Regions from separate parts of the Brevibacillus sp. AY1 genome, predicted to be linked through region 1. Evidence: riboswitches for the same ligand, from Rfam matches in the RefSeq annotation. Region 1 holds a riboswitch; each other region holds the start of a gene.
What was found. Region 1 has a riboswitch for S-adenosylmethionine ahead of metK (methionine adenosyltransferase). Riboswitches for the same ligand answer to the same signal wherever they lie in the genome.
Positions count from the first base shown of each region.

Region 2: another riboswitch for S-adenosylmethionine. It lies ahead of JZI27_RS06825 (aminotransferase class I/II-fold pyridoxal phosphate-dependent enzyme); the one in region 1 lies ahead of metK (methionine adenosyltransferase).
Region 3: another riboswitch for S-adenosylmethionine. It lies ahead of metH (methionine synthase); the one in region 1 lies ahead of metK (methionine adenosyltransferase).
Region 4: another riboswitch for S-adenosylmethionine. It lies ahead of JZI27_RS03545 (sugar ABC transporter substrate-binding protein); the one in region 1 lies ahead of metK (methionine adenosyltransferase).

Region 1 is NZ_JAFLPN010000032.1:2,673-10,680, reverse strand. Features, by position in the region: gene JZI27_RS19565 (S8 family serine peptidase) at 1-446, shown strand, start outside; gene JZI27_RS19560 (hypothetical protein) at 471-923, shown strand; SAM riboswitch class I at 978-1,078, shown strand; gene metK (methionine adenosyltransferase) at 1,215-2,426, shown strand; gene JZI27_RS19550 (polysaccharide deacetylase family protein) at 2,602-3,618, shown strand; gene JZI27_RS19545 (sensor histidine kinase) at 3,615-4,757, shown strand; gene JZI27_RS19540 (response regulator) at 4,795-5,502, shown strand; gene JZI27_RS19535 (glycosyltransferase family 2 protein) at 5,573-5,938, shown strand; gene JZI27_RS19530 (Fic family protein) at 6,110-7,240, shown strand; gene JZI27_RS19525 (ATP-dependent helicase ComFA) at 7,385-8,008, shown strand, end outside.
Region 2 is NZ_JAFLPN010000005.1:6,671-14,678, reverse strand. Features, by position in the region: gene JZI27_RS06840 (hypothetical protein) at 1-359, shown strand, start outside; gene JZI27_RS06835 (DUF5665 domain-containing protein) at 362-694, opposite strand; gene JZI27_RS06830 (pyridoxamine 5'-phosphate oxidase family protein) at 814-1,272, shown strand; SAM riboswitch class I at 1,368-1,486, shown strand; gene JZI27_RS06825 (aminotransferase class I/II-fold pyridoxal phosphate-dependent enzyme) at 1,583-2,746, shown strand; gene JZI27_RS06820 (trans-sulfuration enzyme family protein) at 2,743-3,930, shown strand; gene JZI27_RS06815 (YhcN/YlaJ family sporulation lipoprotein) at 4,074-4,694, opposite strand; gene JZI27_RS06810 (PhoH family protein) at 4,896-6,230, shown strand; gene JZI27_RS06805 (hypothetical protein) at 6,596-7,048, shown strand; gene JZI27_RS06800 (hypothetical protein) at 7,120-7,656, shown strand; gene JZI27_RS06795 (hypothetical protein) at 7,719-8,008, opposite strand, start outside.
Region 3 is NZ_JAFLPN010000001.1:287,422-295,429, reverse strand. Features, by position in the region: gene JZI27_RS01510 (mismatch-specific DNA-glycosylase) at 1-208, shown strand, start outside; gene JZI27_RS01505 (bifunctional homocysteine S-methyltransferase/methylenetetrahydrofolate reductase) at 262-2,157, opposite strand; gene metH (methionine synthase) at 2,167-5,613, opposite strand; SAM riboswitch class I at 5,742-5,841, opposite strand; gene JZI27_RS01495 (YjcZ family sporulation protein) at 6,048-6,149, shown strand; gene JZI27_RS01490 (hypothetical protein) at 6,293-6,787, shown strand; T-box leader at 6,830-7,082, shown strand; gene argS (arginine--tRNA ligase) at 7,149-8,008, shown strand, end outside.
Region 4 is NZ_JAFLPN010000002.1:26,513-34,520, reverse strand. Features, by position in the region: gene JZI27_RS03555 (ABC transporter permease) at 1-326, opposite strand, end outside; gene JZI27_RS03550 (sugar ABC transporter ATP-binding protein) at 328-1,812, opposite strand; gene JZI27_RS03545 (sugar ABC transporter substrate-binding protein) at 1,883-2,899, opposite strand; SAM riboswitch class I at 3,009-3,125, opposite strand; gene JZI27_RS03540 (ATP-binding protein) at 3,323-4,582, shown strand; gene JZI27_RS03535 (hypothetical protein) at 4,643-5,062, shown strand; gene JZI27_RS03530 (GNAT family N-acetyltransferase) at 5,043-5,924, opposite strand; gene JZI27_RS03525 (hypothetical protein) at 6,094-6,975, shown strand; gene JZI27_RS03520 (phytoene desaturase family protein) at 7,054-8,008, opposite strand, start outside.

The DNA.
Region 1 (8,008 bases):
CATTCAAGCCCGATCAGGCTGTGACAAGAGCACAGTTTGCCACGATGCTGATCCAGGCCATGAAGGCGAATCGCATGCAGGTAGGCACTTATTCAGGAAAAACGACATTTACGGACCTGTCGAGAAGTCACTGGGCTTATAATAATATGGGACTAGCTTATCAATTGGGAATCATTAAAGGGTATCCCAATCGGCAGATGAAGCCCGATCAAGCGATTTCGCGTGCGGAGATGGCAGCGATGGTGGCCAGAGCGCACAATGTTCTCTGGTATCCGCGAAGTGTTTCCAGCTACCGAGACGTGCCTACGAGCCACTGGGCTTCACCAGCGATCGAGGCCCTCACCACTAGAGAGTGGTTGCGCGGATACGGCAGCCTGTTTAAACCTACAGGGATTGCCACACGTGCCGAGGTTGTCGTGCTGATCTCCAAGTCTTACAAACTATAGAGATGAAATTGGGGAGGAACAACGATGAAGAAGTTTACAAAAGGATTGATAGCGGTAATGGTTGGGGGAATGGCGTTGTTCACATCCCAGGCGATGGCTGATGGAGTGAGCGGTGTACCGGGTTCAGTTGATGATCCAGTGGTGACCAAAAGCTACGTGGACAAAGCGATTCAGGCATTGGGTGGAAGCGCAGGTGGCAGCAGCCTGACTGTCGTAGAGCTGTATCCAGGAAGCACGTTGTACGGCTTTGAAGGGACTGAATTTATCGTTCGGACCGGACAAGTTCAGGCCGTAGCGGGAAATAATGGCGACGGTTTAACAGACTTGACTGCTGGGGCCGATTTGCGCGCAGGAGCCAGTGTTGGCCACAATCATCTTCTCCTGATTGCAAGGTCCGACAACCGTGGCTTGCGTCTGGCTCCACAATACGATGGGGTCGCTCACATCATGGTTCGGGGCAAGTACGAACTGCGTTAAGTTGTCTATTGACACCACTGGAAAAAACAATTATTCTAGAATCCGTAATGGATACTCTTATCCAGAGCAGGCGGAGGGACTGGCCCTATGAAGCCCGGCAACCGACTAGAGCGGTGCTAACCAGCAGAACGGACATCTGTTCTGGCCGATAAGAGGATGAAGGAAGCATAAAGCGCGCAAACCTTTTCCTCCCTATATGGTGGAAAAGGTTTTTTTTGCCTGCATTTACGTCGATAAAATCCTGACTCGGCTACCACACTATTTGTATGAGGTCAAAGGAGGTTTTTTCTCATGGCTTTGCAAAAAGGTCGTCGTCTGTTCACATCTGAATCCGTAACTGAAGGACATCCGGATAAAATATGTGACCAAATTTCCGATTCCATTCTTGACGCAATCCTGTCAAAAGATCCGAATGCTCGTGTTGCTTGCGAGACATCCGTAACAACAGGTCTGGTACTCGTAGCGGGTGAGATTACCACCAACACTTACGTGGACATTCAAAAACTGGTTCGTGAAACGATTCGCGAAATCGGTTATGATCGCGCTAAGTTCGGCTTCGATGCAGATACTTGCGGTGTTATCACAGCGATCGGTGAACAATCTGCTGACATTGCGCTTGGAGTAGACCAAGCTCTGGAAGCGCGTGAAGGTAAAATGACCGATGAGCAGATCGAGGCAATTGGTGCTGGTGACCAAGGTTTGATGTTTGGCTTTGCTTGCAATGAAACGCCAGAGCTGATGCCTTTGCCAATCAGCATGGCTCACCAACTGGCTCGCCGTTTGACAGAAGTGCGTAAAGACGGCACACTGTCCTATCTGCGTCCTGATGGTAAAACGCAAGTAACGGTTGAATACGATGGCGACAAGCCTGTTCGTATCGACACCATCGTTATTTCTACGCAGCACGCACCAGAAACTACCCTGGAGCAAATTCAAAAGGACCTGACTGAACTGGTGATCAAGCCTGTAGTTCCTGCTGAATTGCTGGACGCAGAAACCAAGTACTTCATCAACCCGACAGGCCGTTTCGTAATCGGAGGACCTCAAGGGGATGCTGGATTGACTGGACGCAAAATCATCGTAGATACGTACGGCGGTTATGCACGTCACGGCGGTGGCGCGTTCTCCGGTAAAGATCCAACCAAAGTAGACCGTTCCGGTGCTTATGCAGCGCGCTATGTAGCCAAAAACATCGTGGCTGCTGGCTTGGCTGACAAGTGCGAGGTGCAGGTAGCTTACGCTATTGGTGTAGCACAACCTGTTTCTATCGCAGTTGATACGTTTGGAACAGGAACCATTTCGGAAGAAGATCTGGTTAAGCTGGTTCGCAAGCATTTTGACCTGCGCCCTGCAGGAATCATCAAACAGCTGGATCTGCGTCGTCCTATCTACAAACAGACAGCGGCTTACGGTCACTTCGGTCGCAACGACCTGAATGTTCCTTGGGAGCTCACAGACAAAGCAGATGCATTGAAACAAGACGCTAGCCAATTGGCAAAATAATAAACGTAAAAAAGAGCCTAGTCGCGATACTGGGCTCTTTTTCTGTGAAAAATGTCTAACGGCAATGACCGTTTATTGTATAATCTTCCACCTTTATTGGATAGCAGTGCATAAAGGAATTTTTCAGTGTCTGTCGAATTTCTTTAGAGTAGAAGAAGAGGAGGAGGGGGTACTCTTGCCGAAGAAAAGGCTCTTCCTTCTCATGTTCGTGATCTTTCTGCTCATGTTCGTCATTGTCGGATTGCTCTTAGGGCAACGCCTGGTAAAAAATAATACTCTCGAAGTGCAACCTTTTCCTCAGGTGAACACGTCAATAAGCACAAGTGAACCAATAGTTGCTGAGTCGAACGTCACAACGGTAGAAGAAACAGCTGTTCCGCGCAAACAGTGGTACCGCGATCAGGTTGTCGTTTTGTCTTATCATCACGTAGCAGAGCAATCGAATCAACCCTATGCTCTGTCTCCTGATCAATTTGCTCAGCACATGTCTTTTTTACACAAAAATGATTTGCATCCGATAACATTAACAGAGTTTGTGCAATTCATGAATACGGGGAGTCTGCCGACTGCCAATGCCGTACTGATTACCTTTGACGATGGATACGAGAGCTATTACACAGAAGCATTTCCGATCATGCGTACATACAACTATCCATCCGTCAATTTTGCTATTGCGGGCCGTGTGAGAGATGTAGCAGAAAGAAAGCGGGAAAATATGACGACACCCCTTTCCCGACAACAGGTAAAGGAACTGGTCGCAACGGGGCTAGCCGATTTTGGCTCCCACACCTACAGCTTACATGGAGAAAAAGAGCGAAATGAATGGGGAGAGATGGGGCCTGTGACCGCCCCCGTCTATTTGGAAGATTTGCAACGCCTGGAAAAGGAGAAAGAATATCGAGATCGGCTCTATGTGGATTTTAGCATGTCGAGGATCGGTTTGAGTGATTGGTTGGGACGTCCTGTTGAGGTACTCTCCTTGCCATATGGCTACACCAACCCCGTCGTTCTGGAGACAGCGAAGCAGGCCGGTTACCGATTTGTCTTTAATTCTACTCCGGGTGTGGTAACGAGTCAGACAGATCCTTTTGCAATTACTCGATTTGACGTCGGGACACGCAATATGGACCTGGAGAAGCTCCATCAACTTTTCACGAATGCGAAAAACACGTTTGAAGGAGAGCAGTCATGAACAAAGCAATCGACATCAGCGTGCTCGATGGAGTCATCAAACGAACAATTGAAACAGTGGAAACGAGTAAAAGCCAAATTTTTGATATAGCAGAGAATGCCAGACAGCAAGGAAATTCGATGAAGCTGGATCTTCACGAGCTGCGTCAGGAAATCTCAAAGGTGATTCAAAAGGTGGATGCACTGGAGCTTGCCTATCGCAAATCCCGTAATCGACTTGTTTTGGTGAGCCGCAATTTTCATATGTACACCGAGGAAGATATTCGGATTGCCTATGAAGAAGCGAGTCGAATCCAGGTGGATCTTTCTATTTTCCGTGAACGGGAAAACAACCTGAAGCGCAGGCGAAACGATTTGGAGCGACAGCTGCGCACGTTGGAGGAGACCATCGTACGCGCAGAAAAGCTTGTCTCCCAAATGGGGGTTGTGCTGGGGTATCTGACTGGTGATTTAAGTAAAATCGGCGAGGCGCTGGAATCGGCCAAGCAGCATCAGTTGATGAATTTGAAGGTCATTCAGGCACAAGAGGAAGAACGCAAGCGGGTAGCGCGTGAAATCCATGATGGACCAGCGCAGTCGATGGCAAATGTCGTACTTCGCTCCGAAATCGTAGAACGCATGCTGAAGAACGAGCGCATCCTCGAAGCGCAGATGGAACTGCATGAGTTAAAAGAAATGGTTCGAATGAGTTTATCAGATGTGAGACGAATTATTTTTGATCTTCGTCCGATGGCATTGGATGATTTGGGGCTGGTTCCGACCTTGCAAAAATATATCAGAACGTGCGAGGAACGCATTGAAACCACGATTGATCTGGTCGTATTTGGTGTGGAGCCGCCGCTGCGAAGCTCGGTGAAGGCCGCTATATTTCGATTGGTGCAGGAATGTTTGAACAATGTGGAAAAGCATGCCAATGCGAATACAGTACAGGTCAAACTGGAATTTTTGCAGGAATCTTTGCGTTTAGTCGTGAAGGACGATGGCATCGGTTTTGATTTGAATGAACGGATGGCTACAGGTGGCTCCTTTGGGCTTTTGGGAATGAATGAGCGAACACAGCTCTTGGAAGGAGAAATTGAAGTACAGTCAGCTCCTGGAGAGGGTACGAAGGTATTGTTCCAGATTCCACTCAAAATATGAACGAGCGACATAAATAATCTGAATAGGGGGAAGAACCATGGAAAAGAGACAGCAAGAGCTCCGGATCGTAATTGTAGACGACCATCAATTGTTTCGCGAAGGCGTAAAGCGTATTTTGGAGATGGAGAACGATTTTAAGGTGGTCGGCGAGGGAGCTGACGGTGGAGACGCTTCTAAGCTGGCGGAAGAATACAAGCCTGACGTGCTGCTGATGGATATCAACATGCCGAATATCAATGGTGTCTCTGCAACTGAAAGTGTGATTTCCGCCAGTCCAGATACACGTGTAATCATGCTTTCCATTCACGATGATGAGGGCTATGTTTACCGAACGCTTCGTTCAGGTGCATCGGGTTATCTTTTGAAGGAAATGGGAACATCTGACCTGGTGGATGCCGTAAGGGTTGTCGCAAGTGGCGGGGCATACATACATCCCAAGGTAACGGGAAAACTGATTGAAGAGTTTAGACGGCTGAGTGAGCAAGAAGGGGCATCAGAACGCAGCTATGCCACTGATGATACCCATACGGTAGATCCGAGTATCATCGAATCCTTGACGCGCCGTGAACGCGAAGTCTTGCAGCTGATGGCAGAAGGAAAGAGCAACAGAGCGATTGGCGAGTTTTTGTTTATCAGTGAAAAGACGGTTAAGAATCACGTGAGCAGTATCTTGCAAAAATTAAACGTACAAGACCGTACGCAAGCAGTAGTTAATTCCATTAAAAACGGCTGGGTTAAATTGTAATTTGCAGTCCTTGTAGTCCCCTGTCCAAGCCATCTGGCATACCTTGTAAGGTAGAGGAGGTATGACCGTGATGGCAGATATGGTGGTATGGCTGTTAGCGACGTTCGGCTGCTCCTCTTTGTTGGTGATGCTGCTCGAGCGGATGACTGACAGGATGGGCAGCGCGGCTGAGTTCCCTGATGAGCATTATCGATTGCTGCTCCGTGATTCGGAGCAGGTGCTGGAGGGTGTCATTCGTCGCTTGCTGTTCCGTTCTTATTGGAGCGGCAAGTCGATACGAATTACCCTGCAGGATGAAGGATCTGTGGATGATACCAAGAAAATGGCTGCCTTGTATGAACGTTATCCGTATTGCTGGTCCACAGACGGTCATCATGGACTGGCGCAGACCAAGGCGATTATCATTGACTTGAGGCAAGAGAAGGCAGGAGCTTAGCCATCTGGAGATGGGTGAGCTTTGCGAAATGGAAAAGAGCCGGTGTGCTCTTTTTTTGTTTTCGAAAGGTTGCGAGCGAATAGCGAATAAATAGCGAATAAATAGCGAATAAATAACGAGGAAATAACATTGAATAGCGAATGTCCAGAAGTGAGAAAGGGGGGCAGTTTTGTGTATCAACCACGATTCAAATATAACGATAGGATCGTAAAATCCTTAATGTCTATTGAAAAATATAAAAATACAGTTGAAATGCTTCCTCTCCCAAAAGACATTGAAAAAGAATTGCGTAAAGAAGCAAAACTAAAAATGACTCATTATTCGACCAGAATTGAAGGGAATCCCTTGGGCTTGGAAGAAGTTTCTGAGGCCATTATGAAAAATCGTGATCGGCAAGGGTTAAAGGCAGAACAAGAGGTGCGGAATTATTGGAATGCGCTATCCTTTTTAAGTACTTCGAGAAGGCTGAAGATTCCTATCAGTGAAGATTTTATAAAGCGATTGCATTCTATCATTGAAATCAGGGGCTCAGGAAGAAGAACGGAAGAAAGTGAATATAGGGGTCCTACGAGACCTGGGGTGTTATTTGCAGTTTATGACAGTGTGACAGGACAACCTGAATATATTCCGCCAGAAGCAAATGATGTACCACAACTAATGAAATCATTTGTTGCTTGGGTTAATAGTGATGATGCCAGAGATTTGCCTGCACCTATTCGAGCGGGGATCGCAGCTTACCAACTCTTAACGATTCATCCGTTTTATGATGGAAATGGACGAACAGCACGGGCTCTCGCTACATATATCCTTAGTATCGAAGGCTATGATTTGAAGGGATTTAATTCGATGGAAGAGTACTATGTGTCAGATCTCCAAGGTTATTACACAAAATTACAAATGAATCTCCCTGTGTTGTATTACGATGGAAGAAACAACCCGCCTGATTTGGCGCCTTGGCTCGAGTACTTCGTCTTGATCATGGAAAAAGCCTCTCAGAAAGTAGCTCGTATTGCTCAAAATAAGTATAAACAGCATATCGACCCAAGAGTGAATAAATTAGAGCCGCGTGAATTGATTGTCGTAAAACTATTATTGACCAAGAATGGCGAGATCACTCCAAAGGAAATTGCGGGCGAGTTTAATGTTGTTACCAGAACAATAACAGAATGGGCAAAGGAATGGATAAGAAAAGGGATAATTGAACCTGCTAGTGGAACAGAAAGAATACGTACATACAAGATAGGCAGGGCATACAGTGACCTAACTTTAAGTGATCACGGTTATGTAGAAACGGATCAATAAGACCGCATCAATTAAGCCGTTTTAAGTAAAGAGCGAATGAATAATGAAGTAGGGACCTATTTTGAAGCGGGTCCCCTTTTTATTTGCACTTCCCGCTGTCTTTTTGCAAACTGTGGACAAGGATGCAGAACGGGGGGAGTTCATGTGCGAGAGTACTTGTTGTATGTGAAAGTCGGGCGGGAGCCGATCAAGGCCTACGTGACACCTTGCTTTCAAGTAGACCAGCACTTCTGGCAGGAGAAGGAGGGAAGCCAACTCTATGTGATCGGCCGCACGCCCTCGCTAGCGATGGCCTTCTCCTTGCGTGAACGGTTACATCAGTATTTGCAGGAAAGGCAGGCCAGCACTGTCAATGAGCAGGCATTGGCTGGGATGAGACAGATCGCGCTTACCGGTGTTCGCGAGTCTAACGCTCTGTACGGCGACACCTTCTCAGATGATCAGGGTAAGTCGTCGAGCGAGTGGTTTGAATGGCGGGAAGGAATTGCCGAACAGGAGGACGGCAGCAGCCCATTATCGATGCGAGGAGACGTTGAACTGGTAAAAGAGGTGCTGGCAGGCAGAGCCCTGCTGTGGGAGGAGCTGGAGAGGCTGCTGCAGACGCATGGAATAGCAGTGCCGGATCTGCCGCAGCTCTTGCAGCGGTTGGTGCTGTCGGGAGACGCGCAGTGGCTTCCAGGGGTGCGTTTGCAAGTCAGGAAAAGCTGGCTGCGCCACTCCCTGGAGCTGGGGTGCACGAGATGCGGCAGCGGCAAGGAGAAAATCGAA
Region 2 (8,008 bases), on a different contig from region 1:
GTACGGTTGCTGGCTGGGATAAAAACAAGAACAAAAATGTAAGTCTTGCGATTGTCGCTCCGAATGGGCAGAAAAAGGTTGTAAAACCAAATGCGCATGGTGAGTTCAACCACACGTTCTCTCTTTCTGGCAAAAACAAGTCTTGGAATGGTGACGACGTCAAGCTGGAGCTGTATGTAGATGGCAAGCTCGTGATTGAAAAAGAAATCTCGTACAAAACAGTTACGACCAAAGATAACAAGCATCCAAATGGCAATGCCTACGGATATTGGAAAAACCAGGACAAGAAGGGGAAAGACAAGGATCGCGACGATGAAGACGATGACGATGACGACGATGATGACGAAGATGAGGATTAATCTTATTTGATTTGTCGATATGACTCCACATAGTCTATGATCTGGCGGATGTAATCGCCAATGATCGGAATCGAGAGAAATTGGGATAAAAGTGAACCGAATAAAGCCAATACGATGGCAGTCCCGATCGTAAGACCCAGCCCCCGGGCAAGACCTGCGAGGAAATTCGTCCAAAGCAGCTTGCGCGGGGCTGTGTAATTTTGAATGACATCCGCTAAACGTATATCCTCTAGAAACATGGCGATCTTGTCCATTCGCTCATTCAGTTTACGTACTTCCGCGATTTCCTTGGAGAGATGATCGATTTGGGCAAGCAATCGTTCTGTTGGGGACATGCTTTAGCCTCCTTCTGATTGTTCTGGATCGGGTTTGATCCAACATGCAGTTTCGGTTGCCTATCAAGGCGAATGAAGAGTACAATGGATTTACATATCTTTCCTGGGAGGGCAGTGGCATGGCTGAAACGGTTTCCCAAACATTGTCCGAAGAATTGTTTTCGTTCCTGCAGCAAGAGCGCTTTGTTACACTTGCGACGATCGACCATGAGACAGGGGCACCTGCGCTCCATTCTTTGTCATGGACGTTTGCTGAATCTGTGCAATTGATTCGTTTCGCCGTAAATAACCGTTCCCGGATCCTTGCAAACATCGCCAAACAGCCTGAGGTCGTGCTTCATCTGATCGTAGCTGACTCCTCATATGCTGTCAACGGACGCGCAGCCATCAAGACTGACAGAATGGCAGAGGTGCCTTTGAAGCTGGCGATGATTGAGATGGAGATTTACTCGGTCCGGGACATCATGTTTTATGGTTCCCGAATCTCTGTAGAACCACAATACGAGAAAACGTATGATAAAAAAGCGGCGATGAAGCTGGATGGTCAAGTAATGGCAGCACTTCGAAAAGGTCCATAGATTCAATTCCACTTTCTTGAAAAAAATGATTTGACAAAATTGCAACCATTCCGGTAGTATTAGGTTCAATTACAGCATAAATGAATAGTGTATTCTTCTTATCCAGAGCGGCGGAGGGACTGGCCCGATGATGCCCGGCAACCAATCACCTGTATTTAACAGGGAGATAATGGTGCTAATTCCTGCAGAGTGATTCAACTCTGACAGATGAGAAGGATTTGTTTACGGTGACGTAATCAAAGCCTTCTTTCAGAGGAAAGAGGGCTTTTTTCATGCCCTCGCAGTTGAATTTGAGGGGAGCGAGATCATCATGCATTTGGAAACAAAACTGGTTCAGACAGGAGTAGGAAGAGACGAAAACACAGGGGCAATCAATTTTCCCGTCTATTTCGCAACCGCATACCGTCATCCGGGGATGGGGCAGAGCACAGGCTTTGATTATACGCGGACGGCGAATCCGACCAGGGCAATACTGGAAGAGGCAATTGCGACAGCTGAATCAGGTGACAGTGGGTTTGCCTGTGCCTCAGGCATGGCTGCGATCCACACTGTTATGGGTTTGTTTTCACAAGGAGATCACGTTCTCGTTTCACTGGATTTGTATGGCGGTACATATCGCTTGTTTGAGCAGGTATTGACCCGTTATGGACTCGCATTTACGTATGTGGACCTGCGTGATGCGTCAGCAGTGAGAACTGCCATCCGTTCGCAGACAAGAGCCATTTTTGTTGAGACGCCGACCAATCCGCTCATGCAGATCACGGACATTCGTCTGATCGCGCAGATCGCCAAAGAGCATGGCCTGTTGACCATCGTGGACAATACCTTCATGACTCCTTATTGTCAGCGGCCGTTGGAGCTTGGCGCTGATATTGTCCTGCACAGCGGGACCAAGTATCTGGGTGGACATAATGACGTGCTGGCTGGCTTGATCGTGTCAAAAGGAGCTGAATTGTCGGAGAAGCTGAAGTTTTTGCATAACACCATCGGAGCTGTTTTGGGACCGCAAGACAGCTGGCTGTTGATCAGAGGCCTCAAGACACTGGCACTGCGCATGGAACGTCATCAGGCTAATGCATGGGCAGTAGCACAGCGATTGAAAGATCATGCGGCCGTTGCCGAGGTCTTTTACCCGGGGCTGCAGGACCATACTGGGTACCTGACGCAGTTGGAACAGGCAAGTGGCTTTAGCGGCATGGTATCCTTTCGTGTCCGTTCAGCTGAACAGGTGCCCGTGATTTTACAGAATCTGCAGGTCATCTCTTTTGCCGAAAGTCTGGGTGGCGTCGAGTCCTTGTGTACGTATCCGGCAACGCAGACCCATGCAGACATCCCGCAAGAAATTCGCGCATATGTGGGTGTATGTGACCGGTTGTTGCGTTTGTCGGTTGGCATTGAACATCCTGACGACTTGATCGAGGATTTGACACAGGCACTCGACGCTAGCCTGGTAGCAGGGGGGACTGTTCGATGAACTTTGCAACGAAAGTGCTGCATGGTACATCTTGTTTTGATCCGGTCACAGGTGCTTCTTCGGTACCGATCTATCAAGCCTCGACCTTTCATCAAGCAGATCTGGAATGCCCTGGTCGCTACGATTATGCACGCTCTGGAAATCCGACCAGACAGGCGCTGGAAGAGGCAATTGCCGTATTGGAAGGAGGAGAGAGGGGTTTTGCCTTTGCATCCGGTATGGCTGCCATTTCCAGTGTGTTCATGCTCTTTTCCTCGGGCGATCACGTCATTGTCGCAGAGGATGTCTATGGAGGTACCTTTCGATTTTTGACCAAGGTGCTGTCCCGCATGGGGATCGGGGTGACCTTTGTGGATGCGACCCGCGTGGAACAAGTGACGGCAGCGATTACTCCGGCTACCAAAGGCATTTATCTGGAGACGCCATCCAATCCGACGCTGAAGGTCACAGATCTGGCGGCAGTGTGCAGAATGGCCAAACAACACGAGCTGCTGGTTATCGTGGACAATACCTTCCTGACGCCGTATTATCAACGACCCCTGGAGCTGGGAGCAGATGTGGTGATTCACAGTGCAACCAAATTTATCGGAGGACATAGCGACGTGGTGGCTGGTCTGGCAGTCACGAAAGACGCAGCCTTGGGAGATCAGCTGTATATGATTCAAAACGGCATGGGAGCCATTCTTGGCGCGCAGGATAGCTGGCTGGTGATGAGAGGATTAAAAACGCTGAAAGCAAGACTGGATGTCGGCACACGCTCAGCAGACCACATTGCCCATTGGCTTGCGGAGCATCCTGCTGTGAGCCGTGTCTATTATACCGGCTTGCATTCGCATGAGGGACACCACGTTCAGGAAAGACAGGCGAGCGGTCATGGCGCAGTCCTTTCGTTTGATGTCGGTAGTCGGGAGCGGGCAAAAGCGATTTTTGATCAGGTGAAGCTGCCGATCGTCGCTGTCAGCTTGGGTGCGGTAGAGACGATTCTTTCGTATCCTGTTGCGATGTCACATGCATCCATGCCTGTAGAGGAACGGGAGAAAAGAGGAATTACTGACGGATTGATCCGACTTTCTGCAGGTTTGGAGGACACTGAGGATCTTGTGCAGGATCTGGCACAAGCACTCGATTCACTTCCGCCATTTGAACATAAAATCAATGAGAAAAAGACATTCTCCCGGGCGTAATCCTGGGACGAATGTCTTTTTTTACAGTATCGGAAAGTATAAACTTCTGTGAGTAAAACGTCCCGATACTGCAAGAATAACCTACCTCTAAAACGCGGTCGCACGTCATTGAAATGGCCTCGATAGAGGTTTTCTTATGCAGCCTATGGTGCCTGTGTACGGTTGGCATTGATCTTGTCATTTCCATGTGGCTTAGACCTGCCATCCTTGTTGATGCGTTGCTCATTTTCACGCGAAGGCTTGTCCTCGCGTTGTTGAACATGCCGGGGAGCTTGCGGGATAATGCGACCGACAATATCTCCCATTTCTTCGGCAAATCCATGAATCGGGCGACCCCGGCGAATATCTGCGGCCATCTCCCTCAGTCGTTGGACGATATCGGGATCCGCGGTCACTAAAGCTGTGGCGCCTTGAGGGTCTTCTTTCAGCGCCTCGGCGACGGAGTATTTGATGACTCCCACTTCAGGTCGATCCAGATGGGCGTTTACGTCAATGCCGACCACCGCGTATTTTCCTACCACTACAGCTGTAGCCCCATTCACTTTCGGGACACGTTTGGCCAGTTCAACCAGACGATCAGCAGTTGCTGCGGCAGACTGGTTCTTGGGAGGTGTGGGATTCGTTTGCTGGACACGCTGTGTCTTCTGAATATGTTGATTCGGCTGTGGAGCAGCTTGGTTAGCAGGTGGCTTGTTGTTCGTCGTGCACGCCGTAAGCAAGAGACATAGGCTGAGTGTTCCAATTACGCTCCGTTTCACACGCATTCTCCTTTTCCTTATTTTCCTCCGAAAGAAGGGCAGGGATAAAAGTATTGTGTTCCCACCGACCTGTTTTCATTCTGTGAAATGGTCCAAGACTATCTGTTAAAAGAACCACATAGACTTTAGTACATCACGCTCCTGCATCAGAGCATCCCTTTCAAAAATTGCATAGGGTATATAAGATGGGTATTAGGAGGCGAGATTTTGAAGAAAATCTACGTACTGGACACCAACGTACTCCTGCAAGATCCTCGGGCGATGTTTTCCTTCGCTGACAATGAAATCATCATACCCGCTGTAGTATTGGAAGAGATTGATTCCAAAAAGCGCTATATGGATGAGATTGGACGGAATGCCCGTTATGTATCGCGCTTGCTGGACAGCTTTCGTGAGCACGGACATCTGCACTCAGGAATAACCCTGGAGACAGGTGGACTATTTCGCGTAGAGCTGAACCATTCATCCCTGCATAGGCTGCAAAAGCAATTCACCGAAATGAGCAATGATAACCGAATATTGGCCGTAGCGCTCAACTTGCAAGAGGAAGAAAATCTGTCTCCACAACCACGTCCGGTAATCCTCGTCAGCAAGGATGCCCTGATGCGAGTAAAAGCAGATGCCCTCAATCTGACAGCGGAAGATTTCTTATCAGATCGCGTAGTAGGAGAATTCTCCAGCTTGTACACCGGTTATCAAAAAATGATGGTCTCATCCGACGTGATCAAATCGTACTACGCAAACCGAAAGCTGCATTTACCCATCTGTTTTCCGCGGTATCGCTTTTATCCGCATCAATTTCTGGTATTGAAAGACGAATGCAATCCCTCCATATCCGCGGTGGGAAAAGTGGATACCGATGGTAAGAACCTGGAAATGCTCGTGACAGACGATGATCCGATCTGGGGGATTCGCGCACGAAATGTACAGCAGCGCATGGCGATCGAGCTATTGCTGCGTGATGATGTTCCGCTGGTAACCATGACAGGAAAGGCAGGGACAGGAAAAACATTGCTGGCTTTAGCTGCAGGCTTGCTGCAAATTGAAGATCAGCAAAAATATAAAAAGCTATTGGTGGCAAGACCGATCGTGCCTTTAGGAAAAGACATCGGCTATCTGCCCGGCGAAAAAGAAGAAAAGCTGAGGCCGTGGATGCAGCCGATTTATGATAATTTGGAATATTTATTCAACACAAAGCGACCAGGTGACCTGGATAAGATCCTTGCTGGAATGGGCAGTCTTCAAGTCGAAGCGTTGACCTACATTCGCGGGCGCTCCATTCCCGAGCAGTTCATCATTATTGACGAAGCACAAAACCTGACCAAGCATGAGGTCAAAACCATTCTTACACGTGTAGGGGACGGCTCCAAAATTGTTTTGATGGGGGATCCCGAACAAATCGACCATCCCTATCTGGATGAGAGCAACAACGGATTGACCTACGTCGTGGAGGTTTTCAAGGATCAGAAGCTGGCTGGACATATCAGGCTGGAAAAAGGAGAACGAAGCGTGCTGGCACAGCTTGCCGCAGATTTATTGTGAGGGACATGTATAGGCTGAAGAGAACGGAACATACTAGTTATTGTCGAGCCCGATGATTCATGATAAAACGGTGCAACCTTTTAGGAGGCGAAGAGCCGTGGATAACCATGATGAAGCAATCGACGAAAGTCGCGTTGGCGTTAACCGAATTCTTTAGGTGACTTTACTCTATAATGGAGGTTGAAGTGCCAAAGAGAATAACCGGTAATACCCCATAAAAAGCATTTCGGGCTCGACAAGGACCGCTCCCTTATTGGGGGCGGTTTTGTTTGTACAGTTTGGATCGCCTGTTTTTTTGAATGGCATCGCCCACATGTTTTTGTCCACCCTCCCATAGATATGTAAAGAAGGAGGGGAGGTATTATATGGTAAGTCTGGACTCATCTATCGCTTTTCTAATTTATATTACGGCTGTATCCAGCGCTGCTGCCGGTGTCACAGAAGCGTGCAAATCGATCGTCCCGTTCCTGGCAACCGATTACGAGCCGAAAGAAGACTGCTGGGAGGATCATAATGAGGCAGCGCGGTTTATGAACTACAAGCGTTTTTTTAATCTCCTGATTTCTGTCGTATCAGCAGGGGTTATTTTTGGAGCTTTGGGTCTTGATCCAGCTGCCATCCTATTGGGCGCTACCTCTGCATACGTAGAGAATCCTTGGCAAGTCGGCACGTGGCTATGGGGGATTGTAGCCGTGTTTGGATCACCTTTTTTTGCTTCGCTATTGAAAATTTTGGAAGGATTCAAACAGCAGGTTTCGACTGATCATCCGCCGAACCGACCGAGGCGGAAGGTGACGGGCCCTCGAGATGATCGATAGCCGCTCTTGCTCCATCGTTGTACCTGAGTTAAGATAACGATGTACAAACAGGCTGGAGATGGTGTGCGACAATGAAGAACTGGAGACATCGACAAATCGTTTCGCTCTTTTTGATCGCGGTATTGATTCTTCCGGCTTGTGCTTCCAAAAGCGAGCTTGGCGACTCTTTTGATCCGGAAAATCAAAAAGAATACGGCATTAACGGTACGTATGTAGGACAGAACATTCAGGAAGCTATCGACATTCTGCGCCCGGCCAAGGCTGATTTTATGGACATGCAGACACGCGAAGCATACACCGTGGAGCAGATGGCGTCTGGCCAGGGAAAAATGGTGATGGGCATGATGCTGGTAGATCGTGCACAGGTCATCGTCATGGTGGAGCATGGGGTGATCCAGTCGATTATGCTGGCAGGAGTACCCGAGGAACAAGCACAGGAGCTTAAAACGAATCGCGGTTTGGCCATGTATGACAGCGAGGTACAATTGAAAAAACTGTATGGCGAAGCTGCTGGGGAAAAAGAAGTGGTGTACAAAGGCAGCAAGCAGACGGCCAGCTTCGGAATTATCAATGAGCAGGTTGTCTGGTTCCGTTTTGATCGCTTGTAATGGGAGGATGAAAGTGCGTTCTTGATGAACGCACTTTTTTGTACTTGAGTGGCATGCTAACCTTAGCGGTGCAACCATTGCAGCGAGACTTGATAAGCTTTTGCGATGCCTTCTGCTAGATCGGGCATGCTGCTATCGAGGATATAGAGGGGGGACTGTCCATCCGCTCCAGGAATTTTTCCTCGTACATGCTCCTTTAATTGCTCCAGGGCTGCCCAACGATCCTGTGAGCTGCCTGTTTGCAGATCAAAAGAAAAACATGAGACCCGGTCTGCATAAAGATACATACGGTCATTTTGACTGACGAAGCCTATATCCTGGAGCTGCTCAAGAGATGCCGATGAAGGAACGT
Region 3 (8,008 bases), on a different contig from region 1:
TCAAAAGAAGGGCGACGTTATTCTAGGTATACAGCCCCAACGTTATTTTTCAACGCAGGACTGGGCTGGCAGTTATGTTTTTGTCATTCCATCAACCAGTGGAGCCAATGCCTCTTTTACCCGTGAGGAGCGACTGGCGATGTTTGGACAGCTCAGTCTCTTCCTACGAGAACAGGGCTGGCATCCCCTACATGCACAGACGAATTAAAAGAGGTCCAGCGTCTGAATGAGTGCCGGACCTCTTGTTACTATCTTTTTCGATTACCCTTGCACAGGCACCTTCAACTGCGCACTTTGCTGACGAACATATTGGATCAGCTCTGTTGCCATCGAATAGTAGTTAAACGGCGTAATCAGATAGATTCCCTGGAAGTAGCGGACAGCCGTATCCAGCAATTCTTTGGCGATCTGAATTCCTTCCCGTCTCGCATCCTCCCCCTGTACCCGCTTCATTCGTTCCAAGGCTTCAGGAGAAAGCTTGATACCCGGCACTTCGTTGTGCAGGAATTCCGCATTTCGGGAGCTGGTCAATGGCATGATGCCGATAAATACAGGAATTCCGATATGCTTCGTCGCTTCATAGACGACCTTGATCGACTCAGCATCGTAGACAGGCTGTGTCATGATGTAATCCGCTCCTGCCTCTACCTTTTTCTCCAAACGTGCGATTGCCGCATCGATTTGCCTGACGTTTGGATTAAAAGCCGCACCCACAATGAACTGCGCCTTCTGCTTCAAAGGTCTTCCGGAGAAGGAGATTCCTTCATTCAACTGCTTCACCATGCGAATCAGATCAAAGGACGTCACATCAAATACGGAGCTCGCCCCTGGCAGGTCGCCAAAACGAGAAGGATCTCCGGTGATGACCAGAATCTGGTCGATGCCTAATGCGTGCAGACCCATCAGGTGGGATTGCTGTCCGATCAGATTGCGGTCGCGGCAAGCCAGATGCAACAACGGGTCGATTCCGTACCTGCTCTTCATCATCGCTCCCAAGGCCATATTGCTCATCCTTACCGTCGCCAGGGAATTGTCGGCGAGAGTAATAGCGTCTGCACCAGCCTTGTGCAGCTCACAGCATCCTTCGAGAAACGAATCCGCATCCAGATCACGAGGCGGGTCGAACTCAACGATAATCGTCGTACCGGACTTTACCTTGTCTACGATACTCGGCCGATCCTGATCGCGTACACTGGTCACAGAAATCAATGGTCTTTCACCCGGAACTACGTCTGGATTGGTACGTGCTTGCGGCTCAAGGGATTCCAACGCATCTGCCATCGCTTTGACATGCTCAGGAGTCGTCCCGCAACAACCCCCAATCAGTCGGATTCCTTGCTCTCTTAAGCGCAACGCACTTTGGCCAAAATACTCCGCCGTCGATTTGTACGCGTACTCCCCGTCTGTCATGCCCAGACGACCTGCGTTTGGAAAGGCAGACAGGAGTGCATCCTGGGGTGCCTGTACGGTTTCAAAGGAACGAAGAATCTCCGCTGGGCCGAGACGACAGTTGAGTCCGATAATATCTGCTCCCGCTGTTTTCAGTTGGGCAAATGCTTCTGTCAGCGAGTAGCCATCACGCGTTCTTCCCACTTCCAGCGTAGCGAGCTGGGTGATCAGCGGGAGTGGGGTCAAAGGTCGAATCACTTCAATGGCAAGCAGCAGCTCCTCCAGATCCAGAAAGGTTTCCAGAATCAATCCATCTACCCCTGCATGCAGTAAAGCAATCGCCTGCTCTTCATACTGATCCCGATATTCGTCCAGCACTTTTTTGCGCACCCGACCAGCCAAGATCGAACCAATGCTTCCGGCTACATAAGCATCTCCCTGCGCCGCTTCACGTGCAAGTGAAACGGCTTGACGGTTAATACGCGTCACTTTATGCTCCATTCCATAGCGTGACAATGAATCTCGATTTGCAGAATACGTGTTGGTTTCCAGAAGGCGCGCTCCAGCCTGATAGTATGAGTCGTGTACTTCATGCACCAATCTGGGATTGGACAAACACAGTTCCTCAAAGCTGACACCCACGGGGACGCCCAGTCTATGCAACTGGGTCGCCATCGCTCCGTCTCCAACCAGCAAATGATCTTGCAAGTATTCTCTTAAATCTTGCTTGCTCGTCGTCAACCTGATCCCTTCTCTCCGTTCAATCATCTCTATCTTCTAAACTTCGAACACGGATGGTCCCGCATTGAAATAACGCGCTTCCGGATGGGCAAATACCATCGCGGAGACGGATGCTTCCGGTTCCATCATGCAGCCTTCGGTCAAGTGAACGCCGATATTTTCAGGTTTAATCAGCCTAAACAACTGCTGCTGATCCTCCAGATTCGGACACGCCGGATATCCGAACGATACGCGGATTCCCTGATAACGAGCACCGAAACGCTCCAGCATCGTCATCTCTGCAGGGTCAGGAATTCCCCAGCTGTCGCGCATCATGTGGTGAACACGCTCTGCAAACGCCTCAGCGAGTTCCAGTGCCAAGGCTTGCAAGACGTGGGAACGCAAGTAATCGCCCCGATCCTTCAGCTCAGTAGACAATTCCCGAATTCCTCCACCTGCGGTTACGGTCAGGAAGCCTACGTAATCCATTTCCTTGCTCTCAATCGGACGCAGGAAGTCAGAGAGGCACAGGTACGGTTCTTCCGGCTGACGCGGAAAGCTGAAGCGTTCCAGTACTTTGCTGTGATCCTGCGGGTCGTAGACGACGATATCGTTGCCATCTGCTTGGGCAGGGAAAAATTGATACACCCCATGAGCGGTGATCGTCCCCTTCTGCTTCGCTTCTGTCAGGAGCTCTTCAACGAGCCCGTACAGCTGTAGCACTTTCTCGTCTCCCGCTTCGATCAGCTTCTCCACGTTGCCGCGTACGCCCAAATGTTTGCCTAGCAGCATTCGCAAGTTCAGATAGGGCTGCAGGTGGCTGATCGGGTACTGACGCAGGACATGAGGCTGACAATCTGGCGGTAACTGAATCGGAGCGGTACGGCTGATGGCAGAACGTGCAGGCAGTGCAGGTTTCTTTTCCACAACGACCGTTTCGACTGCCGACGCAGCTTCTTGCATTTGTTGTTGCTCGACTACCAGCCGCTCCCGTTCCTGGGGATTTTGCAGACGATTTACCAGATCCAGTCCGTCCATCGCATCCTTGGCGTAAAGCACGATTCCCCGATACTCAGGGGCAATGCGATTGGAGGTGAATTTACGAGTCAGCGCCGCACCTCCGACCATCATCGGTACATCGATACCGGCAGCCCGCAAATCCTGCGCTGTAATCACCATTTGCTGAGCCGATTTAACCAGCAGGCCTGAAAGTCCAATCGCATCCGGCTTTTCTTCGCGGCATGCGGCAATCAGCTGTTCAGGTGGTACTTTGATTCCCAGATTGACGACCTCATAGCCGTTGTTGGAAAGAATGATTTCCACCAGATTCTTTCCGATGTCATGCACGTCCCCTTTGACCGTAGCCAATAGAATCTTCCCTTTTGCAGCTGCATCCGATTTTTCCATGAAAGGCTCGAGGAACGAGACCGATGCCTTCATGACCTCAGCACTTTGCAAAACCTCTGCCACAATCAGCTGGTTTCCGTTAAACAGGCGGCCAACCTCTTCCATCCCGCGCATCAATGGCCCGTTGATTATATCCAACGGCTGGTACTTTTCCAAAGCCAGCTTCAGGTCTTCAGTCAAGCCATCCTTGGAACCCTCTACAACATAGCGTGCAAGTCTTTCCTCCAGCGTCAACGAGGAGACCTCAATCTTATCTTCTTTTTTCTTTTGGCGATAAAACTCTGTGAATGCGGCCAGCGTTTCGTCATTGGTTTCGAACAAAAGCGCTTCTGCCAGCTTCCTTTCATTTTCCGGAATCGAAGCGTAACGCTCCAGCTTCTCGGTATTCACGATCGCGTAATCGAGACCGGCGAGCGTCGTATGATAGAGGAATACCGCGTTGAGTACTTCCCTTCCCGCCGCAGGCAATCCAAAAGACACGTTGCTCACACCCAGAATGGTTTTGCAATGAGGCATCGCTTCCTTGATGAGACGGATGCCTTCCACGGTCTCTTTCGCTGAACCGATGTACTGCTCATCTCCGGTACCTACCGGAAAGACAAGCGGATCAAATATGATATCTTGAGGGTTGACCCCATATTGATTTACCAGCAGGTCGTACGAGCGCTTGGCTACCTCCAGCTTTTTTTCGCGTGTAACAGCCATTCCAGCTTCCTCGATGGTCCCAACGACAACGGCTGCACCGTATTTATGAATCAGGGGAGCAACCTCTTCAAATCTCTCCAGTCCATCCTCCAGATTGATGGAGTTGAGAATGGCCTTTCCTTGCGAATAACGCAATCCCAGCTCCATGACCTTGGCATCTGTGGAGTCGATCATCAATGGCGCTTTCACTTTTTTCATAATATATTGGAGGAATTTTTCCATATCGGCGTATTCATCCCGGTCCGGATCTGCGAGACAAATATCGATTACGTGAGCTCCACGCTTCACCTGGGCTCGGGCAATATCAGATGCTTCTTCATACTGCCCTGCCGCGATCAGATCGCGGAATTTCTTGGAACCAATCACGTTGGTACGTTCTCCGACGAGCAACGGACGGTTATCGTCTTCTACGTAAACGACGTCAATACCGGATACAGCACTGACAGGTTCGCTTACTTGCGTACGAGGCTTGCAGTCCTTCAGCGCGTCTGCCATGGCCCGGATGTGATCGGGGGTCGTTCCGCAGCAGCCACCTGCGATGTTGAGCCAGCCCTGCTCGGCAAAAGCCCGCATTTTGGCAGCGAGTCCTTGTGGTGTCTCGTGGTAATGTCCGTTTTCATCTGGCAGCCCGGCATTGGGATAACAGCTCACGCCGCATTGAGCCAAGCCAGAGAGTGTACGCAAATGATCGCGCATGAATTCAGGACCAGTCGCACAATTAAGACCTACGGAGACTGGCTTCAGATGCTCCAGAGAGAAGTAAAAGGCTTCGATGTTTTGTCCAGCCAAGGTAGTACCCATCGGCTCGATCGTCCCGGACAGCATCACCGGCACTTCTTGACCCAGCTCCGCAAAGGCCTGACGAATCCCGATACCGCCCGCTTTGACGTTGAGAGTATCCTGCGAGGTCTCAAGCAAAAGCACGTCGACTCCACCCAGCAGCAATCCTTTTGCCTGGCGATAATACGATTCGACCAAATCATCGAAGGTTACCCCTCCGGTCAGCGAGAGCGTCTTCGTCGTTGGCCCCATGGACCCTGCCACATAACGGGGCCACTCAGGAGTGGAATAGCGATCGACCGCTTCTTTTGCCAGTCTGGCAGCCTCGATGTTGATCTCCAGATCTTTATCCGCTACGTCATATTCAGCGAGCACCACCGAAGTAGCACCAAAGGTATTTGTCTCGACGATATCTGCTCCTGCCTCCAGATACGTTTCGTGGATGGATCGAATCACATCCGGTCTGGTCAAATTCAGCAATTCATTACAGCCCTCGTACTCATCCCCGCCAAAATCTTCTGCAGACAGATTGGCCTGCTGCAGCATCGTGCCCATAGCACCGTCCAGTATCAAAATTTTCTGGGAAAGCTGTTCGCGAAAAGTAGGTTTCATTTGGCTTGCTCCTTCTCCCCTGTATCGGTAGTTCTTTTTGACGAACGATTTTACATGCAAATAAAAAAATCCTCTTCTTGTGAAAGGAGAGGATTTGTCCGCGAGATAGCTTATGCGCTTGAACCATCCTCTTATCTTTCAAAGCAAAAAGCTTTGCTGGAATTGGCACCGGTTTTACCGGTTGCCGAGGCTTCATCAGGCCAGTCCCTCTGCCTCTCTGGATAAGAGTTGTACATGCTATTCAATTATTTGGAATTTTGTATGACGTTTGAAAGTATCTTATCACCCCCCTTGCATGGCGTCAATCAACAATTTGTCTATTTTCATTGACGCTTCAAGATCGCGCCCAAATTTCCGGCAACTGGTCATTCGCCCACGCCAACCTCCGCGTTCGTGTATAGACTAGAGCATAACGGAAAGGAGGGAAAACAAACATGAGTACTTCTTACAGCAGCGGCTTTTTTGGTGAAGCCTTCGCAATCGTGCTCGTTCTGTTTATCCTGCTGGTCATCGTTGGGTGCTCTGACGACTGCTAGGCCATCAGACAGAATAGCTAAAAGAGCCTGAAGACTTCTTCAGGCTCTTTTTTCACATGTAACGTCAAGCACCCGCTTGATTGTCAGTGTTATCGTGATTTGCTATGATGGGGAACGAAGGACAACAAAGGAGCGAACCCTAAGTGGATACACTACTTCCCCAAGAAAAGGATGCATTTATCTCTGCATTGGAAAATATTAAAGTACTCGAACAAAGTGAATTCGAGACTTATAGCATTGTGAAGCATCGTGAGACCCAGCAGCATTATTTGCGCTACTTCCTTGTCCATATCAACCTGGTTGAGGGAGGTCGACGCAACGAGCACGACCACTTCCTGCCTGTCGAATCCGACGACGTTCTCGGACTGTTATTCGGTGAGCAATCTTATCATTTTCCCGACAACTGGCGCAAACCTTATTTGCGCAGTGGTAATGACAACCGCTTGATTCCCTTCGATCCCTCCGAGAATTACGATCTGGAGGAAGAGGCCAGGGCTGAGCTTGCGATGCTGGAGCAGCTGGAAACGTTCAAGAATCAATGGATGAACACGGAAAACCTGAGCGCTGAAGAAAAAGAAAAGCTGACGCGCGAGTATTTTCAAAAATTGGATCAAATCCTTAAAAAGCCAGAAGAGTAAGTTGCACATGCTCGTCTTTTTTGGCTATAATGCATAGATAAGGATGAATCGTTGATAAGGAAAGTACTCCATGTGTGAAGCTGAAGCGAGTCGGGGAAGGTGCAAGCCCGATGCGGACCATGTGAGGAAACGCCCCTTGGAGATGCTGCCTGAAAATCTGCGTTCCTTACGCAGATCGCGTAGGGACATGCCGGTACTGCCCGTTATCGCAGATCAAGCGGTTTTTGCTGGCCTCTGACAGGATAGCAAAAACAACAAGAGTGGCACCGCGGGAGCATAACCTCTCGTCTCTTTTTTCAGGAGACGCAGGGGTTTTTTTATTTGCGGATCACACCTTCACAAGTGAAAGGAGTATCAAAAAATGAGCTACAAGCATCAAGTGGCGGAGAAAATTGCTTCCGCCCTGGTTCACCTCGGCGTGGACTCGCTGACCAAAGAAAACGTTTATAACATGCTGGAAACCCCACCAAATCCGGCGATGGGCGATATCGCCTTCCCTTGCTTTCAATTAGCGAAAGCACTGCGCAAAGCACCTCCCATGATCGCTGCAGAGCTGACTGAACAAATCAGTGGCGCACCATTGAAGGAAGTAAAGGCTGTCGGCCCATACGTCAACCTCTTTTTGGATCAGGAAATGGTTGCCCAGCAAGTGATCAGCACTGTTCTTTCTCAAGGAAAAGCTTATGGAGACAGCGATCTGGGACAGGGACGCAATGTCCCCATTGATCTCTCCTCCCCCAACATCGCAAAACCGTTCTCGATGGGACATCTGCGTTCAACCGTAATTGGTAACGCCATCGCCAACATCATGGAAAAGCAAGGCTACAAACCGGTGCGCATTAATCACTTGGGTGACTGGGGCACCCAGTTCGGAAAATTGATCGTAGCTTACAAGCTATGGGGAGACGAAGAAAAGGTAAAAGCAGAGCCAATCAAAGAACTGCTCAGTCTCTATATCCGTTTCCATGAAGAAGCAGAAAACGATCCATCCCTGGAAGATCAAGGCCGTGAATGGTTCAAAAAGCTGGAAGACGGTGACACAGAAGCAAAGCATCTGTGGACCTGGTTCCGTGACGAGTCCCTGAAGGAATTCATGAAGATCTACGACTTGATGAACGTATCCTTCGACTCCACCAATGGCGAAGCCTTCTACAACGACAAGATGGACCGGGTCGTTCAGCTATTGGAGGAAAAAGGACTGCTGACCGAGTCCGATGGCGC
Region 4 (8,008 bases), on a different contig from region 1:
AGCCCGACCAAGAGACTGAGTACGATCGGCACCACCAGGGTAAGAAACGGTCCCTGCTCATACCAGACCATCATGGACGCTGCGGTCACCGTCGTCAGGGAAACAGTGGCGCCCACCGAGAGGTCAAATCCTCCGACGATCAGTGAAAACGTAACCCCGATCGCAACGAACGTCACAATCGAGATCGAACGCAATATATCCTTCAGATTGTCGTATGTGAAAAAGTACGGATTGGTCAGACTGAAATACAGTACAACCAGGGCGATTACCGCCACCGTACCGTATTTATAGACCCAATCAAACAAACTCGTTTTTTGTCCTTCCATCTTACTCACCTCCACTTGCGTAATACATGATCAGTTCCTGAGTTGCTTGCTCGCGATCCAATTCCTTGACGATTCTGCCCTCGCACATGACCAGAATCCGGTCCGCGATTCCCAGTACTTCTGCAAACTCGCAGGAAAAGTAGAGCACACCCTTTTTATTTGCTGCCAGATTGCCGATCAAGCGGTAGATGTCGCTCTTCGCTCCGATGTCTACGCCCTTGGTCGGCTCATCGAACATAAATATAGAAGAATCGGTATCCAGCCATTTGCCGATCGCTACTTTTTGCTGATTGCCGCCGCTGAGCAGACCCACGAGCAAGCTGCTGTCCGCTGTTTTGACTCCGACTCGCTCGATCAGCTCATTGGCCTGCAGGGCTTCCAGACTATGGCGTACAAAGCCGAATACAGACGACAGAGTCGCTACCGACAAATTTCGCTTGACCGACTCCTCTACGAAGATCCCTTCCTTGCGTCTTTCTTCCGGCACGAGGACGATACCGGCATCTACCGCATCCTTGGGTGTTCGCAGGCGAAGCCGCTTCCCTTTCAGCACAATGTCACCTGAATCGCATGGATCAGCTCCAAAGAGGAGGCGCGCCAGCTCAGTCTTTCCTGCGCCGACCAGACCTACGACACCGACGATCTCTCCTTCACGCACCGTCAAGTCAGCACCGCGAACCTTGCCGCCTTTTACCCCGGCAACCTCCAGAAGGGGCTCCCCCATCTCCACATCGACCTTCGGGAACTCCTCGGCAAAGCTTTTCCCCAGCATATGGCTTATCACTTCGTCCATGTCGGTTGCAGCGGTTTCCGTCGTATGCACCCGCTGACCGTCGCGCATGATCGTGATTCGGTCGCATATTTGAAAAATCTCCGGCAGGCGATGCGAAATGTAGATAATCCCGACTCCTGCCTGTTTCAGCTGCGCAATGATCTGAAACAGCCGCTCGCACTCCCGGTTGCTCAGTGGGGCCGTCGGTTCGTCGAATATGACGAACTTCGCCTTTTGCACAGTGGCTCGCGCGATCAGGATCAGCTGTTTCTCAGACAGCGTACATGCTTCTACCTGTTTTTTGACCGAGATCGAAAAGCCAAACTCGCGCAAAATGTCTTCCGCCTGTGAGTAGATTCGCGGCCACCGAATCAAATCCGTGCCTTTGGCTTGCACGAGCTGGTCCAGCAAAATGTTCTCTGCCACGCTCAAATAAGGGATCAGAGCGGTATCCACCTCCTGGTAGACACACTGTACACCCTGCGCTTTGGCATCCTGAGGCGAATGAATCTGCAGCTGCTCCCCATCGATCGAGATCGAGCCTTCGTCAGTCTGATACGCCCCCGTCAATATCTTCATCAACGTGCTTTTTCCAGCGCCATTCGCTCCCAGAAGAGCATGAACCTCCCCTGCCTTCACTTCAAAATCGACTCCTCGCAAAGCAGGCACACCGGAAAAAGCCTTGACGATTCCTTTCATTTGTAGAATCGACATCCCATTCACCCCCTAAATGGAAGATTCCCGTTGATGGATCAACGGGAATAACCAACCAGCACGATCCGCATTACTTGCCCCACTCAGTGATATATTGGGACAACTCTGCCATCGTTACTTTTTTATCCTTTGGCAAGTCATCCTGCTTGACCAGCAATGGATTCAGCTTCACACTGTCGGGAACCTCTTCCCCTTTGATTTTCTTGAAGACCGTTTCCGCGTGAATACGGCCAATGTTGGATGGATCGACGGCTGCTGTAGCTGCCCAAGGTGAGTTGTCTGCTTGCATCAGCTGCAGGTCCTCGTCACTCAGGTCAATTCCGTAAACCTTGATCTCCGTACGTCCTGCTTGCTGGATCGCGCGAGTCGCTCCTTTGGCGAATTCATCCCACGCTGCCCAGACAGCAGTGATGTCTCCCTTGTTCGGATATTGACGCAGGATCGCTTCCATCTGTGTCTGTGTATCTACTGCGGTATTGTTCGTCGCACTGCCGAATGCCGCGATTTCTTTGATATCTGGATATTTCTTCAGGAATTCCTCGTATTTCACCTGACGTTTTTCCATCGGTGCGAAGCCGGCCACCCAGATCTTCACGATGTTTCCTTTACCGTTGTGGTCACTCGCCAGTTGTTCCAGGCTCAGTTCAGCCAGCTTCTGGTCATCCTGCTCGACGACAGGCACTCCCGGAATGCTGATATCGGTGTCAAACAAGACGACTGGAATCTTTTTGTCGACTGCTTTTTGGGTTCCTTGCTGGAGCGCTTCCGCCGTTCCGTGGTCGATCAGAATGCCATCGAAGTTCTGGTTGACTGCCGCATCCAGATTGGACGCCATTTTCGCCAGATCCGTATTGGCGTTAAAGACAGTCAGCTCGCCGCCATGTTTCTCTACCTCTGCTTTTACGCCGCTGATGTATTGTGCCGAGAAGGTTCCGACATCCTGGCGCATCACCAAAGCGATCCGCTTTTTGTCTCCAGCTGCCGCATCTCCACCCTGGGATGTGCTACCAGCACCGCCTCCGCAAGCGGTCAATAACAAGGACAAACTCAATGCCAAAAAACTAATCCGACTAACATGCTTTTTCATATTGTTTTACCCCCTTTTGTCTGTTTACCTTGATCCAAAGAAGAGGCCTGAGCAATCAAAAAGCCCCTTTCTTTATATAAAGAAAGAGGCTTCAATCACAGATCTACGCCTCTTATCTTTCAGGTATGCGATCTACCTGTAGGAATTAGCACCTTGGTACGCCAATAACTCGTACTAGGTTGCCGGGCTTCATAGGGCCAGTCCCTCAGCCTTCTCTGGATAAGAGTAATTTACATATTCACAAGTGTAATTCAAGTTCTATAACAGAATAGTATTCAAGAATCACCTAGATGTCAACTTGGTTTTTTAAAAATTTGAGTTGTCTTTCAAACTGTACATTGCGTTTGTAAAAAAAGGAATTAATGTGAGTTTTGTCGAACTATGATGGCCAAATAGACTGAAAACCTCTGGTGGGGATGCGAATTGAGTCTTATCAAAGAAATTACTCTTCAGCTCTTTTTTGCTCTGATCCCTTTTGTTATGTACAACATTTATTACAGAGACAAGATGAGGAGCTACAGCTCGCTATTCATTCTGATTACCAGCTCGATCTCTTTGCTGCTGGCGATGACCTTTGCCTCCAGCGCCGTAGAGGGTTTAATTTTTGATATTCGTTACGTCATCATGTTTTTTGGACTTGTTTACGGAGGAATTCAGACAGGTCTGATTCTCCTTGTCGAATTCGTCATATACCGTCTTTATCTGGGCGGCGATGGAAAATGGGTCGCCTTGTTGATCTTAGTCGTTTCGTTTTCCCTCTCTCTGGTCTTTGCCAAAAAATATCGGACTTCTCAAAACAAAACTTCCATCATTCTAGTAGCCGGCATCGTCTTTTCAGCCCTTCCCATGCTGATGACCTACCTGTTCCTGCATTCCTTTTTTGTGCAAAACATCCCGTACCACGCGATTACCATTCCGCTGAAGAATTGTATCGGCATCTGGCTGCTCATGACCTTGTTCAGCAAGGCTGTAGAAGATAAAGAAATGTTCATCCGTCATGCCCAAAACGAGAAAATTACCACGATGAGTCATGTGGCTGCCTCTCTGGTCCATGAAGTGCGCAACCCGCTTACAGCCGTGAAAGGATTTTTGAAGCTGATCAAGGAGGCTCCCGATGACCTGCCCAAGGTGGAGCAGTATATCACGATCTGTCTGGACGAGGTAAAACGCACCGAGGCTATCCTGTCCGACTACCTCTCGATTTCCAAACCACTGTCAGAGAGGCATGAACGGATCGATCTGTCCGCCCAAATCACTACCATCCATGACGTCATGTTCCCTTTTGCCACCATGAATAATGTGGAGCTGGAGGTTCAAGCTCCCCAGACACCCGTTCTGATCATGGCCAATCCCGATGAAATCAAACAGGTTCTGGTCAACTTTATCAAAAATGCTGTCGAAGCCTGCTCTCATTCCGCACAAGGGAAAGTAACCTTGCTTCTCAAAACCGAAGAGAGTCAGGCCATCCTGGAGATCAAGGACAACGGAATCGGCATGAGTGAAAAAGAAATGAGTCGCCTCGGCTCCATCTATTTTTCCACCAAGTCGAGCGGCACAGGACTTGGACTCACATACTCGTACAATGCGATACACGTCATGGGCGGGAAGGTAGCTGTAAACAGCATACCAAGGATCGGTACGACCTTTACGATTTCATTTCCGATGAAATTCGAATCTCCTTAATCGATCCTCACACGCAAATTTAAGACCTACGAACCGCTCCCCGAATGGAAAAGTACCGGGATGAAACAGGTGGAAGCCGGTCATCAGGCACGCAACGACGCTAGAATTTTCAAACCAGTCTTTTATGGTACCCTGTTCCTCAACTTCCTGATCGCCCTATTGTGGATGCCTCATTGGGCCATTGAAGATATCAACTTTCTGGAAGATTCCCCATCTGCGATGATCGGGCTGCTGAATATCTTCCTGCTCTTCTTCTCCAGGACCTACTGGCGTAAAAACCAGGCCTGGTACCGCCCACTCCTGGACATTACACTGCTGATTGCAGTCCAATTGAGCGGCATGGCTGCATCTACTCTTTTGTATCCGCCGATTCCTGAGACCTATTTTGAGGCGGTCATCATCGATGGATTCGTTCTCGGATGTTTCCTTTTTGCCGTGTTTGTCGGCAGTCGCCTTGCTTTCAGATCTCCAGCGTCATAAATACCTGTTCCGCCATTTTCGTAAACGCCGCACGCTCCAAGGCTGATATGACGCGGTGATTGCTGACAGGCAGGTTGACCGTCAAGCGATGATAGCTGGCATTTTCCGCATCACGAGACGCATACACGCCTTCCAGCGCATACTGGATAATCTCGTCCGCATCCGTGCGCTCGGGGTGCGCCCCAGCATCGAACAGCAGCACAGTGGAAAGCTCCCCGTTGTCACCATAGATTCGACGATACAAGGCATAGCCAATCACCAGCTCCTGCTCATCACGAATCAGAAGTGCTTCCCTGTTTTCAATCGTATTCCACTGCACATCCCAGATTGGCTCATTCCAAAATGGCAGACGATAGACATCCTGCGGTATGCCATGCTCACCTCGGTATGGCAGATTTTCTTTCGTGGAGCGGGAATCCGGCCACTCTTGGCTCTCCAGAAAAATCGAATGCCCGACTACCTGAAAGCCCATACGTTCATACAGGGAGATGGCTTTGCTGTTTTCTTTGATCGCGACCAGAGCTGCCATATCTACCCCCTGCTCCCGATAGATCTGCAAGGTCTCCTCCATCAAGCGCTGCCCTACTCCTTGTCTTCGGTATTCAGGCGCTACCCCAGTTCCGCCGTTCCAGGCAATCCGTTTTCCCTTGCGATTCCAGATCCCGTTCAGAACAATCCCGATCGGCTCCTGGCCGTGAAAAGCGACCAAGGAATGTACCGGAGACAGCTCCTCCTTGCCGAGCTTGTGTGCAAGACTGTCTGCCGTTTTGGATTGGTCGAAAAAATAGCCTTCAAATCCTCGATTGTACCCCCGTACCGCTTCATCCAGTGTACATTGATTCAGTCTTTTCAACGTAATCATGCCTACTCCCCCTCTACATCTTTATTTTGTACATACAGTTTATAATATTTTTTAAATTGAGAAAATATATTTTATTGAGGTATAGAAAATACTCACAAAAGGAATAGAACGTGCCGATACTAATACAGGCATATCTGCACCAAGTCTCTCTCATCTGGAGGAAATCAAATTGAAAGCATCACGTACCGTTTCCTGTCTCTTGTTCATTGCGCTGTTCGTGTTCCTGACTGGCTTTTCACCTGCAGATCAAAAAATAAAAGCAACCTGGCTGTGGCAAACCACCATGATTGTCTCCGAGCCGGATCACATTCTCTCTTTTACTCAGGAGCAAGGCGTCAATCTGCTCTATCTAAAGATCGATATCACGCGAAAGCCTGCCTACTACCAGCCCTTTATCAAAAAGGCACATGCTGCAGGTGTAACCGTACATGCGTTGGGCGGCAATCCGAACTGGGGCCTGAAGGAAAACCGCTCCAAAATTCTGGATCTGGTCGATTGGGTGAACGCCTACAATCAACAAGTATCACCGGATGAAAAAGTCAAAGGCATCCATCTCGATATCGAACCGTACCTTTTGCCGGAATGGAAACAGGACCAGGCTTCTGTCATGCGCCAATGGATGGATAATGTTGAGGCGTATCTCGCACGGGCCAGTGCAGACCCCACTCTGGAAATCGGCTGCGACATCCCTTTCTGGCTGGACAAGAACCCGATCCCTGGTAATCCACAGCTGACGATCACAGAATGGCTCATTGCCAAACACGATGACGTAACAGTGATGGCGTATCGCGACAAGGCAGAAGGCTCCAACAGCATCTCTGCATTGGTACCGCAGGAGCTGGGCTGGGCAGATGAGTTAGGCAAAAAGGTATTGATCGCAGTGGAAACGAAGCAAAGCAACGAAGGCGATTTCATCACGTTTTACGAAGAGGGCGCCACGTATATGAACGAGGAGCTGGACAAGCTGCCCGGATTGCTGGCACAGCATCCTTCGTTCGCAGGCGTTGCAATCCACTCTTACGAATACTGGAAGACCTTGAAGAAGGAATAAAAAAAAGCGATCCCTTCGTCTCGAACAAAGACGTTGGGATCGCTTTTTTGTAAGTGATTTTTTACAGAGTCGTACCGATCAGCCCTTCATCGCTTTAACTGCCAAATAGCCGGAGGTTCCACCAAGACCTGCCCCCGGATGCGTGGAGGCACCGATGTGATACAGGTTTTTGATCGGTGTCTCATGCCGTTTGTAGCCTGTTCCTGGTCTCCAGAACAGGAATTGATCTACGGACGACGAGCCAGAATAAGGATCTCCGCCTACCAGATTGGGGTTGAAACGTTCCAATTCGACCGGGGATATCGCGACGCGCTTCAAAATCGATTCCTTGAAATGCGGGATATGCTGGCTGATTCGCTCCTCGATCCGATCCACATAAGCACGGACCACCTGATCGGTATAACCTCCCGCTGTATCGATCTGTCCTGCTGCATCCCCTGCCAGTTTGCGCGGCATCTCCTGCAATTGAATCCACAGCGTATGCTGTCCTTGCGGTGCACGGCTCGGATCATAGGAGGTGTGCTGACCCAGCACGATCGTTCCCTCTTTGGGCAGCAAGCCATTGGCGGCTTCCGTGACGGATTGGCTGACGCCATTCATTCCGCCAGTCAGGTGAATGATCGCAGCCCGCCTTAATTCTTCGTCTTTCCAGTCGAGCGGTCGATCCAATGCGTAGTGGATCTGCATATCAGCCCGCCCATACTGGTAATTTTGCGCGTCCTTGCGCACCTGTGCCGGCACCTGATCTGGTGTGAGCAGCTTGTCGTAGAGCTGCTGCGGCGTCACATTTGCCAGTACGAACTGAGCGTGATATTCGCTCTTGTCCAGAGTCCGAACCCCTTTGACCCGTCCGTTTTCTACCAGGATCTGTTCCACCTGTGCGTTGGTGAAAAACTCTCCGCCGTTGTCGGTGACGATTTTCATGATCGCCTTGACCAGCTCGCTTCCCCCGCCTTTTGGGATCGGCATACTCGCTGCTTCCAGTGTAAAGACGATCAGCTGAGCCATGATGCTGCCCGCTGCATCGTCCGGT